2 regions of the Streptomyces sp. NPDC048331 genome follow, and region 2 is predicted to be linked to the other one. Evidence: riboswitches for the same ligand, from Rfam matches in the RefSeq annotation. Region 2 holds a riboswitch; the other holds the start of a gene.
The links. Region 2 has a riboswitch for cobalamin ahead of ACGFYY_RS04640 (hypothetical protein). Riboswitches for the same ligand answer to the same signal wherever they lie in the genome.

Region 1: another riboswitch for cobalamin. It lies ahead of ACGFYY_RS01745 (ribonucleoside-diphosphate reductase subunit alpha); the one in region 2 lies ahead of ACGFYY_RS04640 (hypothetical protein).

Annotation. Positions count from the first base shown of each region.
Region 1 is NZ_JBICYT010000001.1:377,971-387,733, forward strand. Features, by position in the region: gene ACGFYY_RS01720 (GntR family transcriptional regulator) at 1-396, shown strand, start outside; gene ACGFYY_RS01725 (carbon starvation CstA family protein) at 549-2,768, shown strand; gene ACGFYY_RS01730 (CstA-like transporter-associated (seleno)protein) at 2,765-2,962, shown strand; gene ACGFYY_RS01735 (Uma2 family endonuclease) at 3,015-3,599, opposite strand; gene ACGFYY_RS01740 (GNAT family N-acetyltransferase) at 3,678-4,175, shown strand; cobalamin riboswitch at 4,220-4,349, shown strand; gene ACGFYY_RS01745 (ribonucleoside-diphosphate reductase subunit alpha) at 4,492-6,870, shown strand; gene ACGFYY_RS01750 (ribonucleotide-diphosphate reductase subunit beta) at 6,870-7,889, shown strand; gene ACGFYY_RS01755 (hypothetical protein) at 7,982-8,209, opposite strand; gene ACGFYY_RS01760 (helix-turn-helix domain-containing protein) at 8,291-9,256, shown strand; gene def (peptide deformylase) at 9,261-9,763, opposite strand, start outside.
Region 2 is NZ_JBICYT010000002.1:247,159-256,921, reverse strand. Features, by position in the region: gene ACGFYY_RS04665 (ECF transporter S component) at 1-552, opposite strand, end outside; gene ACGFYY_RS04660 (ABC transporter ATP-binding protein) at 549-2,204, opposite strand; gene ACGFYY_RS04655 (energy-coupling factor transporter transmembrane component T) at 2,201-3,391, opposite strand; gene ACGFYY_RS04650 (hypothetical protein) at 3,396-4,325, opposite strand; gene ACGFYY_RS04645 (prenyltransferase/squalene oxidase repeat-containing protein) at 4,322-7,099, opposite strand; cobalamin riboswitch at 7,234-7,303, opposite strand; cobalamin riboswitch at 7,424-7,563, shown strand; gene ACGFYY_RS04640 (hypothetical protein) at 7,660-9,072, shown strand; gene ACGFYY_RS04635 (hypothetical protein) at 9,192-9,551, shown strand; gene ACGFYY_RS04630 (DUF4430 domain-containing protein) at 9,595-9,763, opposite strand, start outside.

The sequences.
Region 1 (9,763 bases), on a different contig from region 2:
ACCCTCGCCGGACTGCTCAAGATCACCACCGGCGGACGGGTGCTGCGCATCGAGCGGCTGCGCCTGGCCAGCGGTGAGCCGATGGCCATCGAGACCACGCACCTGTCGGCCAAGCGCTTCCCCGCGCTGCGCCGTTCGCTCGCCAAGTACACCTCCCTCTACACCGCCCTCGCCGAGGTCTACGACGTGCACCTGGCCGAGGCCGAGGAGACCATCGAGACCTCGCTGGCCACCCCGCGCGAGGCCGGCCTGCTCGGCACCGACGTCGGCCTGCCGATGCTGATGCTCTCCCGGCACTCCCTGGACGCCGACGGCGAACCGGTGGAGTGGGTGCGGTCGGTGTACCGCGGCGACCGGTACAAGTTCGTCGCCAGGCTCAAGCGCCCCGCCGTCTGACCTGGACCGTCCGACCCCGCCCGACCCGGTCCGCCGGACCCCGTATCCGTAATTCCTTCACATACCGGAATGCGGACGGGGTCTTACGTTCAGCGGGCAATCCCCCGTAGATTCCCTGCGCTTACGCAGATGATCGACGAGGGGACGAGGTCATGCCTGAACCGGAAGCAACAGGGACAGAACGGGACGCGGCGAGTCCGGGCAGTACGTCGGGCTCGCCTTCTCCCCGGTCCATCGCCGCGTGGGTGCTCGTCGGACTCGTCGGCGCCATCGGCTGGGGCGTGCTGGCGCTCTCGCGCGGCGAGGAGATCTCCGCCGCCTGGCTGCTCGCCGCGGCGCTGGGCTCGTACGCGATCGCCTACCGCTTCTACGCGCGCTTCATCGCGGACCGCGTACTGAAGGTGGACGCCACCCGGGCCACCCCCGCCGAACGCCTTGACAACGGTGTCGACTTCCACCCCACCGACCGTCGGGTGCTCTTCGGCCACCACTTCGCGGCCGTCGCCGGCGCCGGCCCGCTCGTCGGGCCCGTACTCGCCGCGCAGATGGGCTATCTGCCGGGCACCATCTGGATCGTCGCCGGCGTCATCTTCGCCGGGGCCGTCCAGGACATGGTCACGCTGTTCTTCTCCACCCGCCGCGACGGGCGTTCGCTCGGCCAGATGGCCCGGGACGAGATCGGGCCCGTCGGCGGGGCCGCCGCCCTGATCGCCGTGTTCGCCATCATGATCATCCTGCTGGCGGTGCTGGCCCTCGTCATCGTCAACGCCCTGGCGCACTCGCCCTGGGGCGTCTTCTCCATCGGCATGACCATCCCGATCGCCGTCTTCATGGGCTTCTACCTGCGCGTCCTGCGGCCAGGCCGGGTCACCGAGGTCTCCGTCATCGGCGTCGCGCTGCTGCTGCTCGCCATCGTCGCGGGCGGCTGGGTCGCCGAGTCCTCCTTCGCGGACACCTTCACCCTGGAGAAGGAGACGCTGGTCATCTGGATGGTGGTGTACGGCTTCCTGGCATCGGTGCTGCCGGTGTGGATGCTGCTCGCACCCCGCGACTACCTCTCCACCTTCATGAAGGTCGGCACCATCGCGCTCCTCGCCATCGGTGTGGTCGTCGCGATGCCCACCCTGAAGATGCCCTCGGTCACCGAATTCGCGGCCCGCGGGGACGGACCGGTCTTCGCCGGGTCGATGTTCCCCTTCGTCTTCATCACCATCGCCTGTGGCGCGCTCTCCGGCTTCCACGCCCTGGTCTCCTCGGGAACCACCCCGAAGATGATCCAGAAGGAGACCCAGGTCCGCATGATCGGCTACGGCGCCATGCTGACCGAGTCCTTCGTCGCCGTCATGGCGATCATCGCGGCCTGCATCATCGAGCCCGGCCTCTTCTTCGCCGTCAACTCCCCCGGCGGGGTCATCGGCACCACGGTCGAATCCGCCTCCCAGGCGGTGGGCAACTTCGGTTTCGCCATCCCCCCGGAGGCGCTCGCCCAAGCCGCCAAGGACGTCGAGGAAGCCACGTTGCTCTCCCGCACCGGCGGTGCTCCGACCTTCGCACTCGGAATGTCGGAGATCTTCTCCGCCGTGGCCGGCGGCGCCGGCATGAAGGCGTTCTGGTATCACTTCGCCATCATGTTCGAGGCGCTCTTCATCCTGACGACGCTCGACGCGGGCACCCGCGTGGGCCGGTTCATGCTCCAGGACACCCTCGGCAACGTGCACAAGTCCTTCAAGGACGTCAGCTGGAAGCCCGGCGTATGGTTCGCGAGCGCGATCGTCGTCGCCGGCTGGGGCTACTTCCTGTGGGTCGGCATCAAGGACCCGCTCGGCGGCATCAACCAGCTCTTCCCGCTCTTCGGCATCGCCAACCAGTTGCTCGCGGCGGTCGCGCTGGCCGTCTGCACCACGCTGCTGATCAAGTCCGGTCGACTCAAGTGGGCCTGGGTGACGGGCGTTCCGCTGGTCTGGGACGCCACGGTGACCCTCACCGCGAGCTACCAGAAGATCTTCTCCGAGGACGTGAAGGTCGGCTTCTTCGCCCAGCGCGACAAGTACCAGGCCGGAATCGACGCCGACAAGGTCCTGCCGCCCGCCAAGAACATGGGCGACATGCACACCGTGGTCACCAACGCCACGGTCGACGGCGTCCTGTGCGCCCTCTTCGCCCTCCTGATCATCGTGGTCCTGGCGGACGCGGCCCGGACCTGCCTCAAGGCCGTCCGCGACCCGGGGTCGGCGACCCTCTCCGAGACCCCGTGGACCGAGTCGAAGATCGTCGCCCCGGCCGGGCTGATCGCGACCGCCGAGGAGCGTGCGGAGCTCGCGGCGGCGGGGCCGGACGCGACCGGCGGACACGTCAAGGAGCCGGTGGCGTGAGCACCGTACGGAGCGTGCTGGCCAGGGCTCGGTTCTACGTACGGGAGTTCTCCGGGGAGGCCGCGTACGACCGGTACGTGGCCCACGCCCGCTCCCACGACCCGCACGCGGAGGTCCTCACCCGCCGCGCCTTCGAACGCGCCCGTACGGACGCCCGCGAGGCGGATCCCCGCGAGGGCTTCCGCTGCTGCTGAACCTCGCGAAGGGGCCCCACCGCACGACGCGGTGGGGCCCCTTCGGCGTTCCTCAGCGCACCCAGTCCTTGAGGGGCTCGGTCGGGAGGGTGATGCCGACGGGATCGGGGAGGCGGACCTCCTTGCCGAAGGGAACGGTGCGGACGGTCTCGTAACGGTGGCCGTCCGGGTCGCTGTGGACGAGGACCTGGCATTCGAGCCGGTCGACGAGCAGATAGACAGGGATACCCGTCGACGCGTACGCGCGTGGCTTCTCGATCCGGTCGCGCCGCTCGGTGTCGGAGTCCCACGAGGTCACCTCGACAGCCATCAGGACGGGCCCGGGATTCGCCCAGTCGCCCTGGCCGACGAAGGCGTCCTCATGCGCCAGGACGCCGTCCGGGATGGCACGGCCCTCCCGGTACTGCTCCACCTTGATCCCCTGCCCGGCATGCAGCCATAGGTCCGGGTGATGCTGCATGCAGATCCGGCTCAGCCACACAATGATCCGCCCGTGATCCCCGTCCGGCACTGCCTTGCTCCTGATGACCCCGTCGATGAATTCCAACCGCAGCCCTTCGACCTCTCTGGCGCCTATACGCGCGAGGGTCTCGAACTCCTCGGTCAGCATGTGGGGGCGGTCGGCCATCACGGTCATGCCTCGCTCACCTTCCTCGACGGTGCTGTCCTCGACGATAGCGCCGCACCCCGACACCCGTCCTGCACACTCGACCGCATGGACATGGTGATCAGAACGGCGCTGCCCGCCGAGTACGCGGAGCTGGGTGAGATCACGGCGGGGGCCTACCTCGCCGACGGGCATCTGGACTTCAACGAGGACGACGGCTACCTGAACGTGCTGCGCGACGTGGCCGGCCGGGCCGTCCAGGGCGAGGTGCTCGTCGCCGTACGGGACGAACGGCTGCTGGGCGGTGTGACCTTCGCCGCCCCGGGCAGTGCGCTCGCCGACATCGCGGCCCCGGACGAGGCCGAGTTCCGGATGCTCGCGGTGGCCCGCGCGGCGCGCGGCCAGGGCGCGGGCGAGGCTCTGGTGCGTGCCTGCGTCGAGCGGGCGAGGGCTCTGGAGGGCGTGACCGGCCTGGTCCTCTCCACCCAGGGCGGCATGGCCGAGGCCCATCGGATCTACGCGCGACTGGGTTTCGTACGCACTCCGGAGCGGGACTGGGCGCCGATCGAAGGCCTGACACTCCTCACTTACCGGCTCAAGCTGTAGCCGCGCCGACACTACATGTGGGGGTTACCGCAGAGGGCCGCCCCCACATGTATGCTCATGCCTGCTGTCGCCGCAGGGGAATCCGGTGCGAATCCGGAACTGTCCCGCAACGGTATGAAGTGTCCGGCTACCGGACGCCAAGTCCGATGACCTGCCGACAGCGCGCCCGGCTCGACCGAACCGGGTGCCGATTCGTCCGGGCCTCGCGGTTGGGCCGGTGGACGCCATGCGGGGTAAGCGTTCTCGTCGCGCCCGCATGCGCCCGCTCGCGCCCCGCCCCGCCGATGACCGGGCCGAGCGAGGGAGAGCTCCCGCCGTGACCATCGCGCCTTCCGCACCGCGCGCCGAGTCCACTTCTGGCGACAACACCGAGGGCCCGGGGGCCACGCTGCTGCGTACCCTCACCGAACTGACGGCGGACCTCCCCGACACCGACCCCGGCCGGGTCGCGGCCTCCGCGCTGCGCGGCCGTAGCGCCGCCGCCGACGACGCCGAACTGCGCGGGCTGGCCACCGAGGCCGCCGCCGGCCTGATCTCCGAGGACCCGGCCTACTCCCGGCTGGCCGCCCGCCTGCTGACGCTGGCCGTCCGCGACGAGGCCGCGAGCCAGGGCTCCACCTCCTTCTCGGCCTCCGTCGAGGTCGGCCACCGCGAGGGCCTCATCGCCGACCGCACCGCCGAGTTCGTCCGTACGCACGCGAGCCGGCTCGACTCGCTCGTCGAACTGACCCTCGCCGAGGGCGCCGACGACCGCTTCGGCTTCTTCGGCCTGCGCACCCTGCACAGCCGCTACCTGCTGCGCCACCCGATCACCCGTCAGGTCATCGAGACCCCGCAGTACTTCATGCTGCGCGTGGCCTGCGGTCTGGCCGCCGACGAGAGCGTCCAGGCCGTCGAGGAAGTGGCCTCGCTGTACCGGCTGATGAGCCGTCTGGACTACCTGCCGTCCTCCCCGACGCTCTTCAACTCCGGCACCCGGCACCCGCAGATGTCCTCCTGCTACCTGCTGGACTCCCCGCTGGACGAGCTCGACTCGATCTACGACCGCTACCACCAGGTGGCCCGGCTCTCCAAGCACGCCGGTGGCATCGGCCTCTCGTACTCCCGTATCCGTGCCCGCGGTTCCCTGATCCGCGGCACCAACGGCCACTCCAACGGCATCGTGCCGTTCCTGAAGACCCTCGACGCCTCCGTCGCCGCCGTGAACCAGGGTGGCCGCCGCAAGGGCGCCGCCGCCGTCTACCTGGAGACCTGGCACGCGGACATCGAGGAGTTCCTGGAGCTCCGCGACAACACCGGTGAGGACCAGCGCCGTACGCACAACCTGAACCTGGCCCACTGGGTGCCGGACGAGTTCATGCGCCGTGTGAACGCCGACGCCGACTGGTCGCTGTTCTCCCCGGCCGACGTGCCCGAGCTGGTCGACCTGTGGGGCGACGACTTCGACGCCGCCTACCGCAAGGCCGAGGCGGACGGCCTGGCCCGCAAGACCATGCCCGCCCGCGACCTGTACGGCCGGATGATGCGTACCCTCGCGCAGACCGGCCAGGGCTGGATGACCTTCAAGGACGCCTCCAACCGCACGGCGAACCAGACCGCCGAGCCGGGCACGGTCGTGCACTCCTCGAACCTCTGCACCGAGATCATCGAGGTCACGAACGACGGCGAGACGGCCGTCTGCAACCTCGGCTCGGTCAACCTGGGCGCCTTCGTCGTGGACGGCGAGATCGACTGGGAGCGGATCGACGAGACCGTCCGCACCGCCGTGACCTTCCTCGACCGCGTGGTGGACATCAACTTCTACCCGACCGAGCAGGCCGGCCGCTCCAACGCCCGCTGGCGTCCGGTGGGTCTGGGCGCGATGGGCCTCCAGGACGTCTTCTTCAAGCTGAAGCTCCCCTTCGACTCCCCCGAGGCGAAGGCCCTGTCCACCAAGCTCTCCGAGCGCATCATGCTGGCCGCCTACGAGGCCTCGTGCGACCTCGCCGAGCGCAGCGGCCCGCTGCCGGCCTGGGAGCAGACCCGTACCGCCCGTGGTGTCCTGCACCCGGACCACTACGACGTCGAGCTGAACTGGCCCGAGCGCTGGGACGCCCTGCGCGCCCGCGTCGCCGAGACCGGCATGCGCAACTCGCTGCTGCTGGCCATCGCGCCGACGGCGACGATCGCCTCGATCGCCGGTGTGTACGAGTGCATCGAGCCGCAGGTCTCCAACCTGTTCAAGCGCGAGACGCTCAGCGGTGAGTTCCTCCAGGTGAACGGCTACCTGGTGGAGGAGCTGAAGCAGCTCGGCGTGTGGGACGCCCAGACCCGCGAGGCGCTGCGCGACTCCTCCGGCTCGGTCCAGGGATTCGGCTGGATCCCGGCCGAGGTCCGCGAGCTGTACCGCACGGCGTGGGAGATCCCGCAGCGCGGTCTGATCGACATGGCGGCGGCCCGTACGCCGTTCCTGGACCAGTCGCAGTCGCTGAACCTGTTCCTGGAGACGCCCACCATCGGCAAGCTCAGCTCGATGTACGCGTACGCCTGGAAGCAGGGCCTGAAGACCACCTACTACCTGCGCTCGCGCCCGGCGACGAAGATCGCCCGCGCCGCGCAGGCGGCCACGCCCGTCGAGCTGCCGCAGGCGGTCGCCGACGCCGAGGCGCTGGCCTGCTCCCTTGAGAACCCCGAGTCCTGCGAGGCCTGCCAGTGATGAGCTCCGACGACAAGAAGAAGAACCTGCTCGACCCGGGCTTCGAACTCACGCTCCGCCCGATGCGTTACCCGGACTTCTACGAGCGCTACCGGGACGCGATCAAGAACACCTGGACCGTGGAGGAGGTCGACCTCCACTCGGACGTCGCGGACCTCGCGAAGCTGACGCCCGGTGAGCAGCACATGATCGGCCGGCTGGTCGCGTTCTTCGCGACGGGCGACTCGATCGTCTCGAACAACCTGGTGCTGACCCTCTACAAGCACATCAACTCCCCGGAGGCGCGCCTGTACCTGTCGCGCCAGCTGTTCGAGGAGGCCGTGCACGTCCAGTTCTATCTGACGCTGCTCGACACCTATCTGCCCGACCCGGACGACCGCGCGGCCGCGTTCGACGCGGTCGAGGAGATCCCCTCCATCCGCGAGAAGGCGCAGTTCTGCTTCAAGTGGATCAACGAGGTCGAGAAGCTGGAGCGGCTGGAGACGCAGGCCGACCGCCGCCGCTTCCTGCTGAACCTGATCTGCTTCGCGGCGTGCATCGAGGGCCTGTTCTTCTACGGCGCCTTCGCCTACGTGTACTGGTTCCGCTCGCGCGGTCTGCTGCACGGTCTGGCCACCGGCACCAACTGGGTGTTCCGCGACGAGACCATGCACATGAACTTCGCGTTCGAGGTCGTGGACACCGTCCGCAAGGAAGAGCCCGAGCTCTTCGACGACGCGCTCCAGCAGCAGGTCACCGACATGCTCAAGGAGGCCGTGGACGCGGAGCTGCAGTTCGGCCGCGACCTGTGCGGTGACGGCCTGCCGGGCATGAACACCGAGTCGATGCGCGAGTACCTGGAGTGCGTCGCGGACCAGCGTCTGGTCCGCCTCGGGTTCCCGCCGGTGTACGGCTCGCAGAACCCGTTCTCCTTCATGGAGCTGCAGGGTGTGCAGGAGCTGACGAACTTCTTCGAGCGTCGTCCGTCGGCCTACCAGGTCGCTGTCGAGGGCACGGTCGACCTGGACGAGGACTTCTAGGAGTTCCAGGTCCGGTGATGCCGGGCGAGTGAGGTACCGGGGAGCCGGGATGCGGAGGTTTCCGTGTCCCGGCTTCTCGCGTTCCCCGGTGTTCAGTGGGCGATGGGGCCCCAGTACCGCCGGGCGGCGGGCCGGAAGCCGCGGCGGCGCGGGGTGGGCGGGAGGCCGCCCGCACGCTGGCGGGGCAGCCACACCAGCCGGGTCGCGACGGCCCGGATCTGCCGGTCGATCCGCCGGTCGCGGAGGATCCCGTAGAGGCTGGGCCCGAGCACGAGGGCGACGAAGGCGAGGACGACGAGGTAACTCACGAAGGTGGTCATAGCTCTACTGTCCGCCTGATCGCCCATGATCGACAGTGGCAGTACTGTCATGGAAGACCGAATTACTGCCACACTGGGGTCATGCTGACCAACGTGGCCGTGGCCCTCGTCGACAAAGTCGCCCCCTTCGAGCTGGGGATCTTCTGCGAGGTGTTCGGAATCGATCGCAGTGACATGGGCGTACCGGTGTACGACTTCGCCGTGTGCGCGGCGGAGGACGGGCCGCTGACCGTGGGCGGGGGCGCCTTCGGGATCACCCCGGCGCACGGGCTGGAGCGGCTGGAGGAGGCCGATCTGATCTGCCTGCCCGCCGCCGGCGACGCGGGCGTACGCATCTACCCCGAGCCCTTGCTCGCGGCCCTGCGCCGGGGTGTGGAACGGGGTGCGCGTGTCCTCAGCGTGTGCAGCGGGGCCTACATCCTCGGCGCCGCCGGACTGCTGGACGGCCGCCGGTGCACCACGCACTGGATGCACGCCGCGGCCCTGACCCGGCGCTTCCCGCGGGCGGTCGTCGACCCGGACGTGCTCTACGTGGACGAGGGCCCGGTGATCACCGCCGCCGGCACGGCCTCGGGCATCGACGCCTGCCTGCACGTGGTCCGCCAGGAGCACGGGGCCGAGGTGGCCAACATCATCGCGCGCCGGATGGTCGTACCCCCGCACCGGGACGGCGGCCAGGCCCAGTTCATCCAGCGGCCGCTGCCGCGCACGGCCTGCGACACGGTGGGCGAGGTGATCGAGTGGATGGCCCGCCACCTGGACGAGGAGATCACCGTCGAGCAGCTCGCGGAGCGGGCGCACATGTCCCCGCGGACCTTCGCCCGCCGCTTCCTCCAGGAGACCGGCACCACCCCGTACAAGTGGGTGCTGCGCCAGCGGGTGCTGCTGGCGCAGGAACTGCTGGAGTCGACCGGTGAGACGGTGGACGCGATCGCCGGCCGCTGCGGCTTCGGCAACGCGGCCGCCCTGCGCCACCACTTCCTGCGGACCCTGGGCACCACGCCGAACTCGTTCCGGCGCGCCTTCCGGGGCCCACAGGCCGCCTAGACCATCAGGCGTTCGGGACGGTCTCGTAGCGCGGGGTGCCCTCGTCCATCTGACGCAGGGCGTCCTTGCGGTCCCGCTTCGAGAGGCGGTCGATGTACAGGTAGCCGTACAGGTGGTCGGTCTCGTGCTGCAGGCAGCGGGCGAAGTAACCGGTGCCGCGCACCTTGATCGGGTTGCCCTGCGCGTCCTGGCCGGTGACCTCGGCGTAGTCCGGGCGGGCCAGCGACGCGTACGCGGTCGGGACCGACAGGCAGCCTTCGTTGGAGTCGTCGAGCACGCGCCCGGCGGCCGGCAGCTCCACCAGCTTCGGGTTGACGACGACACCGGTGTGGCGCTTGCCGTCGTCGTCCGGGCAGTCGTAGACGAAGACCTTGGCGTCCACGCCGATCTGGTTCGCGGCCAGGCCCACGCCCTCGGCGGCCTTCTGGCTGGCGAACATGTCGTCGATCAGCTGCGCCAGCTCGTCGCCGAACTCGGTGACGTCCTTGCACTCCCGGTGCAGGACCG
Region 2 (9,763 bases):
GTTGAGGAGGAAGCCGAAGAGGTAGCCGGAGACGGATCCGTAGACGGCGAGCATGGCCACCTCCTTCCGGCCGGCGGCCTTGGGGAGGAAGCCGGCGAGCATGCCGACGAAGGCGCAGCCGAACATCTGGTACGGCATCCAGGGCCCGACCCCGCCCGTGATGAGGGCGGAGGCGAAGAGCGAGGTGCAGCCCAGGGTGAAGCCGAAGCCCGGGCCGTAGACCCGGCCGGCCAGGACGAGGATGAAGAACACCGTCTCGATGCCGGCCGTGCCCGCGCCCAGCGGGCGGATCGCGGCGTTCACCGCGGAGAGTACGCCGAGCATGGCGAGGGCCTTGGAGTTGATGCCGCCTTCGGCGATTTCGGAGATCACCACGCACAGCACGATGGCGAGGAGGACTCCGAAGATGAGCGGCGGGGCGTAGTTCGACCCGAATTTTCCCGGGGCCACGAGGAAGGGCCAGAAGAAGGCGACGATGCCGAGGAAGGCCGCCATGGCGATGACGATCCCGGCGCGTGCACGGATGCGGATGGCTGCGGCGCGTGCGGTCATGAGGCCGGGTCCGTCCCGTGGTCGGTGAGGGTGGCGGCGGCCTGGGCGACCGTGAGGTAGGGGAGTGGGGCGAGGATCTTCGCGGTCTGCGGGGCGAAGACGGGGGAGGCGACGATGACCTCGTCGGTGGGGCCGTCGGCGACGATGTCTCCCTCGGCCATGACGACGACGCGGTCGGCGGCGCGGGCGACGAATTCGACGTCGTGGGTGGAGATCACGACGGCGCGGCCCTCGGCGGCGAGGTCGTCGACGATGCGGATCAGTTCGCTCTTGGCGCGGTAGTCGAGCCCGCGGGTGGGCTCGTCCAGCAGCAACACCCGAGGTGCCGCAGTCAGTTGGATCGCGAGAACGAGGGCGAGCTTCTGGCCCTCTGACAGGTCGCGAGGGTGGGTGGAGCCGGGGATGCCGGGGGCGAGCCGGTCCAGGATGGTGCGGGCCCGGATCCCGTCGGCGGCGACGCCGGACTCGGCGTCGGCCTGGTCGAGTTCCTGTGTGACGGACTCGAGGTAGAGCAGGTCGGTGGGGGTCTGCGGGACCAGCCCGACCAGCTGCCGGGCGTCCGCGGCCGACAGCTTCCGCGGGTCGAGCGGCTTCGGGTCGCCGGGAGTGCTGACGGCCACCGATCCGGCCTTGCGCGGGCCGGATCCCTGGAGCGCCCAGAGGAGGGAGGATTTGCCGGAGCCGTTGCGGCCCATGAGTGCGGTGATCTCGCCGCCGTGCAGGGTCAGGTCGACCTCTCGGACGGCCGGTACGCCGTGGTAGGTCACGACGACGCCGCGTGCGGTGAGGAGTTCCGGTCGGTCCGGGGCCGGGACGGGCCGGACCGGCGGGGGGATGGTGTTTGCCAGCCGGGTCCGCAGGGGGGCTGCGGCCCGGCGGGCGTCGCGGATCGAGAGTGGCAGCGGCGTCCAGCCCGCAGCACGGCCCAGTTCGACGATGGGCGGGGCGATGGAGGAGCTGCGGAAGATTTCGGCGGGTGTGCCGGAGACGACCTGGCCGTTGCCAGGCAGGTGGATGACGCGGTCGGCGTACTGGACGACGCGCTCCAGGCGGTGTTCGGCGAGGAGGACGGTGACGCCGAGGTCGTGGACGAGCCGGGTGACGGCGGCCAGGACCTCCTCGGCGGCCGTCGGGTCCAGGGCGGAGGTTGGCTCGTCCAGCACGAGCACCCGTGGATGGGCGGTGAGGACGGAGCCGATGGCGACGCGCTGCTGCTGGCCGCCCGAGAGCTCGTGCAGGGCGCGGTGGCGCAGGTCGGCGAGGCCGAGGAGGTCGAGGGTCTCCTCGACGCGCTTGCGCATGGTGGCGGGCGGGACCGCCAGCTGCTCCATGGCGTAGGCCAGTTCCTCCTCGACCGTGTCGGTGACGAAGCCGTCCAGCGGGTCCTGGCCCACCACGCCGACCACGTCGGCGAGTTCGCGGGGCGGGTGCTCGGCCGTGTTCCGGCCGTCGACGAGGACGCGACCGTAGAGGGTGCCGCCGGTGAAGTGCGGGACGAGCCCGTTGACGGCTCCGAGGAGCGTGGACTTGCCCACGCCGGTGTGGCCGACGACGAGGCAGAGTTCGCCTTCCTCGACGGTGAGGTTCACATCGCGCAGGACCGGTTCGGCCGTGTCCTCGTACTGGACGGTGACCTGGTCGAAGTGGATCACTTGAGTTCCTCGGTGCGCTGGGGTGGGACGGCCGCACGGGCCGGCGCGGTCGGCGGCGGGGCCAGGAAGCCGGCAGTCCCCGCGAGGAGGATCGCTGCCGCAGGCACGAGCGGCAGGGTGGGCCAGCTGAGCGGGTAGATCGACGGGTTGAGCTCGGCCGCGTTGAAGCCGACGTTCGCGAAGAGGAGGACGGCGGAGAGGACGCCGCAGCCGGCGACCGCCCATTCGGCCACGTGCCAGGGATCGGGCCGGTAGGTGGTCCGGGTGATCCGGCGGCCGCCCAGGCGCAGCCCGGCGAAGCACAGCACGGCCCCGGCACCCATGGCCGGGAGCCCGAGCAGCTTCGGCGCGGTCGCGTCGAGGAGCCCGTATGCACCGGCGCACAGACCGCACATGCCGAGCAGCATGAGGGCGCCGGTCAGGCGACGCGAACCACGGGTGGCGGTGCCTGCGCGGCCGTAGCCGCGGGAGTCCATGGCGGCAGCCAGGCGCAGGGACCGTTCCAGGGCGTCCTCGAGGACGGGGACGATGATGCCGCGCAGGGCGCGGAGTCCCTTGGAACGGCCGGCCCGCAGCCGCTTGGCGCGGTGGACGCGCTGCACGCTCTGGACGAGCTGCGGGGCGACGCTGATGGAGACGGTGACGGCGACCCCGAGTTCGTAGAGGGCACCGGGCAGGACGCGCAGGGCCCGCTTCGGGTTGGCGAGGGTGTTGGCGGCGCCGATGCAGCACAGCATGCAGGCGAGCCTGAGTCCGTCCGTCGCAGCGGAGAGCAGTGCTTCCAGGGAGACGGGGCCGCCGAGCTGGATGCCCGCGTACCAGTCGGGGGTGGGGATGTGGGGCAGGGAGAACAGGAAGTGGTCGCGCGGGGTGATGCCGGTGGCGAAGATCGCGCGGAACGTGACCCGGATCGCTACGACGGTCAGCGCGAGATACAGGTAGTACTTGAAGCCGCGCGCCCAGGGCGCCTCGGTACGGCGCATGGTGATGACGTAGCCGAGGACCGCGAGGACGAGGAACAGCAGCAGCGGATTGTTGGTGCGGCTGACGGCGGTGGCGAGGGCGAGGGCCCAGATCCACCAGGCGACGGGGTGCAGGGTGCGGGGCAGTCGGCGGCCGCCCGTGTCCGGCGCGGGGCCGGACACGGGCGGCTTCGCCGCCTGTGCCGAGGTGGTGGTGCGTGGCACGCGGCTACTCCGTACGACGGCGGCGCTTGGCGGCGTACACGGCCGCGGCGCCGATCAGCAGCACCAGCGCTCCGGTGACGACGGCGGGCAGGTACGAGCCGACATCGTGCTTCGCGTCGGCGGCAGGCGCCGCTTCGACCACCTGGGGGCCGGGCGCGGCCACGGCCGGAGCACTGGACGAAGGTGGCGTGGAGGGCAGGGGCGAGACGCTCTCCGAAGGGCTCGCCGAGGCCGAGGGGCTTTCCGAAGCCGTGGGGCTGGGCGGCGGTGCCGTGGCCTGAGGGGCGCTCGGGGGCGGGTTCTCCGGCCTGGGACCGGTGTTGACATTCGGTGGCAGCGGTGCGGCCGTGCGGGTGTCCTTGGGCGCGGGGCCCCCGGTGGGCCGGGTGTTCTTGGCGCGGAGCTGGTCGGGAGTGACGGTGGGCTTGCCCTCGGTGCCCTCGATGTTCGTCCCGCCGAAGATCCACAGGTCGACGCTGCCGGGCTTCGGCTTGTAGAGCATGGCGCCGAGCTGGCTGTACTCCCAGGTGTTCTGCCCGGGGTTCGCGTGCCAGTACGACCAGTAGGCGGAGGCGGGCGGGGTCAGGACGCAGTCGTCCTGCTGCGGGGTGGGGTACTGCTTGCCGCCCTGGTGGCCGCTGTAACCGATGCGGCAGATGAAGGCAGGACCGTCGTGGCCGGTGCCGGTGGTGGCCCAGCCGCCCTGGTTGAGGAGTTCGTAGCCGGTGGTGGGGGTGGTGCCGCAGGAGCGGTAGACGGGTCCGCCCCAGTGGCTGAAGTCCACGGCGAGGACGACCCCCGAAGAGGTGGTGCACTGGCCCATCGGCTGCGGTGCGGCGCCGGCCGGGGACGCGGTGGCGGCGAAGGCCGCCACCGTCAGCCCCAGCGCAGCAGCCGTCCGGGCCAGGGCCCGCACGACGCGGTTGCGGCTCATGCCTCACTTCCCGGGGTCTCGCGGCGGCGCTTCGCGGCGCGGGTGATGCCCCAACCGCCGAGGATCAGTGCCAGTGCCGCGGCGGCGAGCGTGCCGACCTGGGCTCCGGTGGAGGCGAGAGGGCCGCCGCCCCCCGCCCCGGAGCCACCCGCGGAGCCTGTGCCGCCATGGGTCTCGCCCGGAGTCACGATGACGGGCGAACCGTTGCCGCCGGAGGTACCCCCCGACGTTCCGCCAGAGGTGCTGGGGACGGGCTCGGGGGTGGTGCCGGTCAGGTCGCGGGTCAGCGCGCCGAAGGAGATGCCGGTTGCGCCGCCGACGGCCTGGGTGGAGGCGCGGAGGTCGGAGCCGGTCTGGCCGCCCTGGGCGACGTTGAACCCGCCGTCGCCGTTCTGCTGGCTCGCCAGGAACTTGCGGGCCTTGGCGATCTGAGAGCTGTACTTGGGCGCGTCCAGGGAGAGCCCCTGGATGGCGAGGGCCGCGGAGTTGACGGAGTTGCCGGAGGCACCTGGGAAGCCGCCGTCCTCCTTCTGCTGGGTGGCGAGCCAGGCGAGTGCCTTGTCCACCGCCGCCTGGGAGTCGGCGTCGGGCAGGAGGTCCACGGTCATGGCGGCCATGGCGGTGGAGTCCACCTCGGGGCCGCTGGGCTCGCCGATCAGGCTGACCCAGGCGCCCGAGGGGGCCTGGAGGCTCTTGAGATACGTGGCGGGTTCGGCCGCGGCGCCCTTCTCACCGGCGCGGAGCTGGGCCATGACGCCGAGGGACTGCTTGAAGACGGAGGTGGCGTAGGCGTAGTTGCCCTTGGCCGCGCACTCCTGGCGGGTGTCGGTTTTCGCCTGGCAGGTGATCTTGGAGAGAGCAGAGATCAGGTCCTGGCCGCCGAAGTTCCGGGGGTCGCGGCCCACGGCTTCGGCGAGTACGGCCGCCTTGCCGATGGAGCCGCCGTTCGCGTACTTCGTGCCGACGAGGGTCCAGTCGTGGATGCCGCGCTTCTGGCCGTCCTTGCCGCCCTTGTCCATGAAGTCGACGATGCGGCGCAGGGCGGTGTTGTCCCCGCCGGTGGCGGCGAGGGCGTACGCGCCGTCGATGGTCAGGCCGTAGTCGGCGAAGCCACTGCCGGGCTGGCTCTCGTAGAAGCGGCCCTGCACCAGCCGGGACGGCGCGGTCAGGTACGCGGCGCCCTTCTTCAGGTCGGGCCCTTCACCGGCCGGGGGCGTGGTCGGCGGGTTCGTCGGCGTCGGCGGTTCGGCCGGCTTTGCGGTCAGCGTGGCGAGATCGCTGCCGGCGCCCGCGATCGCGGACGTGGCGGTGGGGTACAGCCTCGATTCGGTGTCGTCCTCGGCGAAGCCGAATCCGCCCGTCTGGAGCTGGTGCTTGGAGAGCCAGGAGACCCCGGCGTCCGCGAACGCCTCGTCGCCGAGGGCGCGCAGAGCCTGCGCGGCCCAGCCGGTGGCGGCCGGGTTGCCGGTCGTCTCGTAGTAGACGGCAGGCCAGGCGCCGGTCGCCTGCTGGGTCCTCTTCAGGTAGCCGCGGGCCTTCTGGAGCACCGCCTCGTGGCCGCCCGCCCGTTCCAGGGCCAGCGTGATCAGGCCGGTGGCGCCGGCCTCGCTCTCGCACCCCGGGCTACCGGGCCGGATGAGGACGCTGGTGAATCCGCCGTCCTCGCACTGCAGGACGGTCAGCCGGGCCACGGAGCCGGGGGGAGGAGTCATACCCGCGTTGACCAGCGCGATGACGGCCATGGCCTGGGCGTCGGCCTGACCGGTCGTGCGGAAGTCGCCCTTGGTGAAGCAGCCTTCGACCGTCTCGCCGTCACCGATGTCGCGGGGGCAGGCGTACTTCACGAGGTCGCCGAGGAGGTCATGCCCGCCGAACGTGCGGGGGTCCTTGCCGGTGGCCTCGGCGACCAGCGCGAGCCGGGCTGCGGCGGTGGCGTCCGGGATGCCGTCCTTGCCTGCCGGGTAGGCGTACGCATCGGTCTGCGCGGGCGTGGCGAGGAAGTCGGCGATCTTCTTCGCCACCGGGCTCTTGCGGTCCGCTGCCGCGAGGGCGAACACGGCCTCCGTGGAGAGGAAGTGGTTCGGGGTGGTGGAGCCCTCGTCGACGACGCGCTCCCCGTCCGTCAGCGTCCCGGTGACCCAGCGGGTGGTCGCCGGTACATCGACCCGTCCGGCCGGCACGGTGGGCGGGGCCGTCGGGACGGTCGGATCGGGGGTGGTGAAGCCGCGGATGTCGTCGGGGGAGAAGGACGGCTTGCCCTTCGTACCGGCGATGTCGGTGCCACCGTAGACCCAGGCCTCCACATCGCCCGGCTTCGGGTTGCGGGCCATGGCGCCCTGCTGGCTGTACGACCACTTCCGCTGCCCCGGCGAAGCCGTCCAGTACGACCAGTAGGCGGTGGCCTGGGGCGTGAGGACGCAGTCCTCCTTGTCCGGCGTGGGGTACTGCGTACCGGTGCCCTTGCCGATGCGGCAGATGAACGCGGGGCCGTCGTGGACGGTGCCCTCCATGGTGAACCCAGCAGTCTGCAGCAACTCGTAGCCGGTGGTGGGCGTGGTGTCGCAGCCCTTCTCCACCTTGCCGCCGAACGGGCCGAAGTCCACGGCGACGATCGCCCCGGTGGTGGCCGTGCACTGCTCGATCGGGTCGGCCGAGGCGGACACCGTCCCGCCCACGAAGGCCACGCTCGCGGCGAAGGTCAGCAGCGCCGCCGATATGAGCGACAGCAGCCCCTTGCTTCCCAGGTGTCGCTCTGCTTGCTGTGCGGTCCCCACCACGGCCCCTCGTGTCGGCCGGGCGGACCAGTGCGTGGCAAAAAGGGCTTCCGCAGCCCGTGGGCGCACGGGGAAGCCCTTTCGAACCACGCCGTAGTCCGCGACGGCGTTTCTCGCTGCAAAATCCGGCTCCAGGCATTCCGACTCGCCCGGCGGTGCCGGGCCTACGGTTGCGGGTCAGCGCCGGAATTCGACCGGCTTCCCCTGGAGCTGAGTGCTTATCAGTCGGAGTGGAACACGCGGATAAAGACAGCGTCAAGGTGGTCTGCGTCTCATGTGACATGGCTCCGGCAGCGCTCGATCGGTCCCCGGCACAGCGGCTGGCGGAGCTTTGATCACTCGGGTAGCGTCCTGGGCTGCCACATGGGGGAACCTGGTGCGAATCCGGGGCTGACGCGCAGCGGTGTGGGACGGCAGGGGGCCGTCACCGAGCCCGAATGCCCATGCGGCATGGCACATCACCAGCCGTACCACGCGTTCGGACGGCCGCCACCGAGCTCCGGGCTGCCCGCCCGCACGAGCCACGGTCAGGTCGGCGTCCCCCATTCCAGGAGCAGGCCATGTCCCGTACCCGTACCCCGCGCCGCCTCTCGCTCGCGGTGCCCGCAGCCCTCGGCGCACTCGCCCTCACGACCCTGCCGGCCTTCGCGACCTCCTCGCCCGCCCAGATCGCCACGTCCAAGACCAACGGCGTGACGTATCTCAAGTCCCTCCAGGCCGCCGATGGTTCGTACGCGGGCAGCGGCCTGTCGAACGAGTGGGCGTTCAGCGCCTTCGCAGCCACCGGCACGGCCGTCGTCGACGTCTACCCCGCTGGCGACACGACGAAGAACGCGCGCACCGTCTACCGCAACCTGCTGTCGACGGCGGGCTGGCCGCAGGCGTCCCCGGTGGTCACCGACTACGAGCGCGGCACCCTCAACGCCTACGCCGCCGGCATCGACCCGGCCCGGGTCTCGGCCTCCCGCAACCTCATAGCCAACATCTACTCCTACTGGCAGACCGCCGAGGCCGGCTACTTCGGCCCGTCGGGGAACTTCAACGGCACGGTCTTCGCAGCCCTTTCGCTGGGCGGCGCCAAGACCCAGGGCGGCGCGAAGCGGGTGCCGCAGGCACTGACCGACTCCATGGTCACCCGCATCCGCGCCAACCAGCACGTGGACGGCGGCTGGACCTTCAACAAGGCCGAGGGCAACCCCACCGTCCTGAATTCCGCGAGCGACGTCGACATGACCGGCGCCGCCATGGCTGCCCTCTGCATCTCCGGCGTCCCGAACACCGACACCGACGTCGTCCAGGCAAAGAACTTCCTCAAGAGCACCCTCGTCTCCAGTAGCGGCGCCTTCAACTCCCTGTACGGCGTCAACACCAGCTCCAACGGCTGGGGCGTCGCGGGCCTCAACGCCTGCGGCTTCAACCCCCAGACGGGCGACTTCCTCACCGGCAGCGGCAAGACCCCGGTCGACTTCCTCATCGCCAACCAGTACAAGCCGGCGGGCGGCTTCAAGTACAAGCCCTCCGACACCACGCCCTCGGCCTACTCCTCCATCGACGCGCTGCGCGCCGTCGCCGGTGGCGGCTTCACCACGGCTCCGCCCGTCCCGGTCACCCCCGGTGCCCCGCAGTGGGTCGCCCAGTCCACCTTCACCGCGGGGACGGCGACCAAGCTGGCGCTGACCGTCGACGACGGGGCCGGCAACCTCAAGGTCTGCTCGGTGGCCTTCACACCGACCGGTACGACCACCACGCTCGGCGACGTGCTCACCGCCGCGACCTCGGCGGCCACCCCCTCGGGCTGCGTCACCGGTGTGACCCCGTCCTCCGGGACCGGCACGATCACCACGGTCAACGGCAAGGCCAACAGCGGCTCGAACACCTGGAAGGTCAGCGTCGACGGATCCTCCTTCGCCGGGGCCCTGCGCGAGAAGGTCATCAACGTGGGCGACACCATCGCCCTGCGGTGGGGCGCCTGATCATCTCGACGGCAGTGCGGGTTTGCGGGTCTGAAGCCCGCAACCCGCACTGTTGCACTATTGGAGGAACGGGCAACGTGAAAGCAGGGCGTTCACCCATGGCGCCGGGAGGGTCGGGGATGGCGAAGATCGTGCCGCGTCATGTGATCGTCGACGGGGTGCCGTTGGTCGCCCTCACGGAGCAGGAGTACGAGAGCCTCGCGGCCTCGAGGCGCCAGTTCGGCTCCCACGTAGTGCGATTGCGGATGACACGGGAGGCGCTCACCTCCTTGACTCGGGTAGCCGGGGCGATGTGTGCACTGCTCCGGGCGGGCGAGGTCCCGGCCGAGACTTCCCGCAAGGCACCCGATGGTTCCCGCCAGCGGTCGTATGGCCTGCTCAGCGCTCTGGAAGCAGCGGTCGAGCAGGCCCAACGCGTCATCGGAAAGCAGCCGGAAGCATCACCCGGCGCGGCCAACGGTCCTGGACGCAAGCGCTAGCTGACCGATGGAGTGAGCCAGGTGGCACGGATTTCGGAAGGGACTAGAAGGACGTCCAGGTGAAGGACACCTGGTCGCCGGCGTTGAGCTTGAACTGGCAGCCGCCGACCGGGGTGGGGGTGCCGTTGACCGCGATGCTCCAGTAGGCGGAGCCACCGCCGCTGACGTCCTTGATCGTGTCGACGGAGAAGTCGTCGAAGGACGCGTACCAA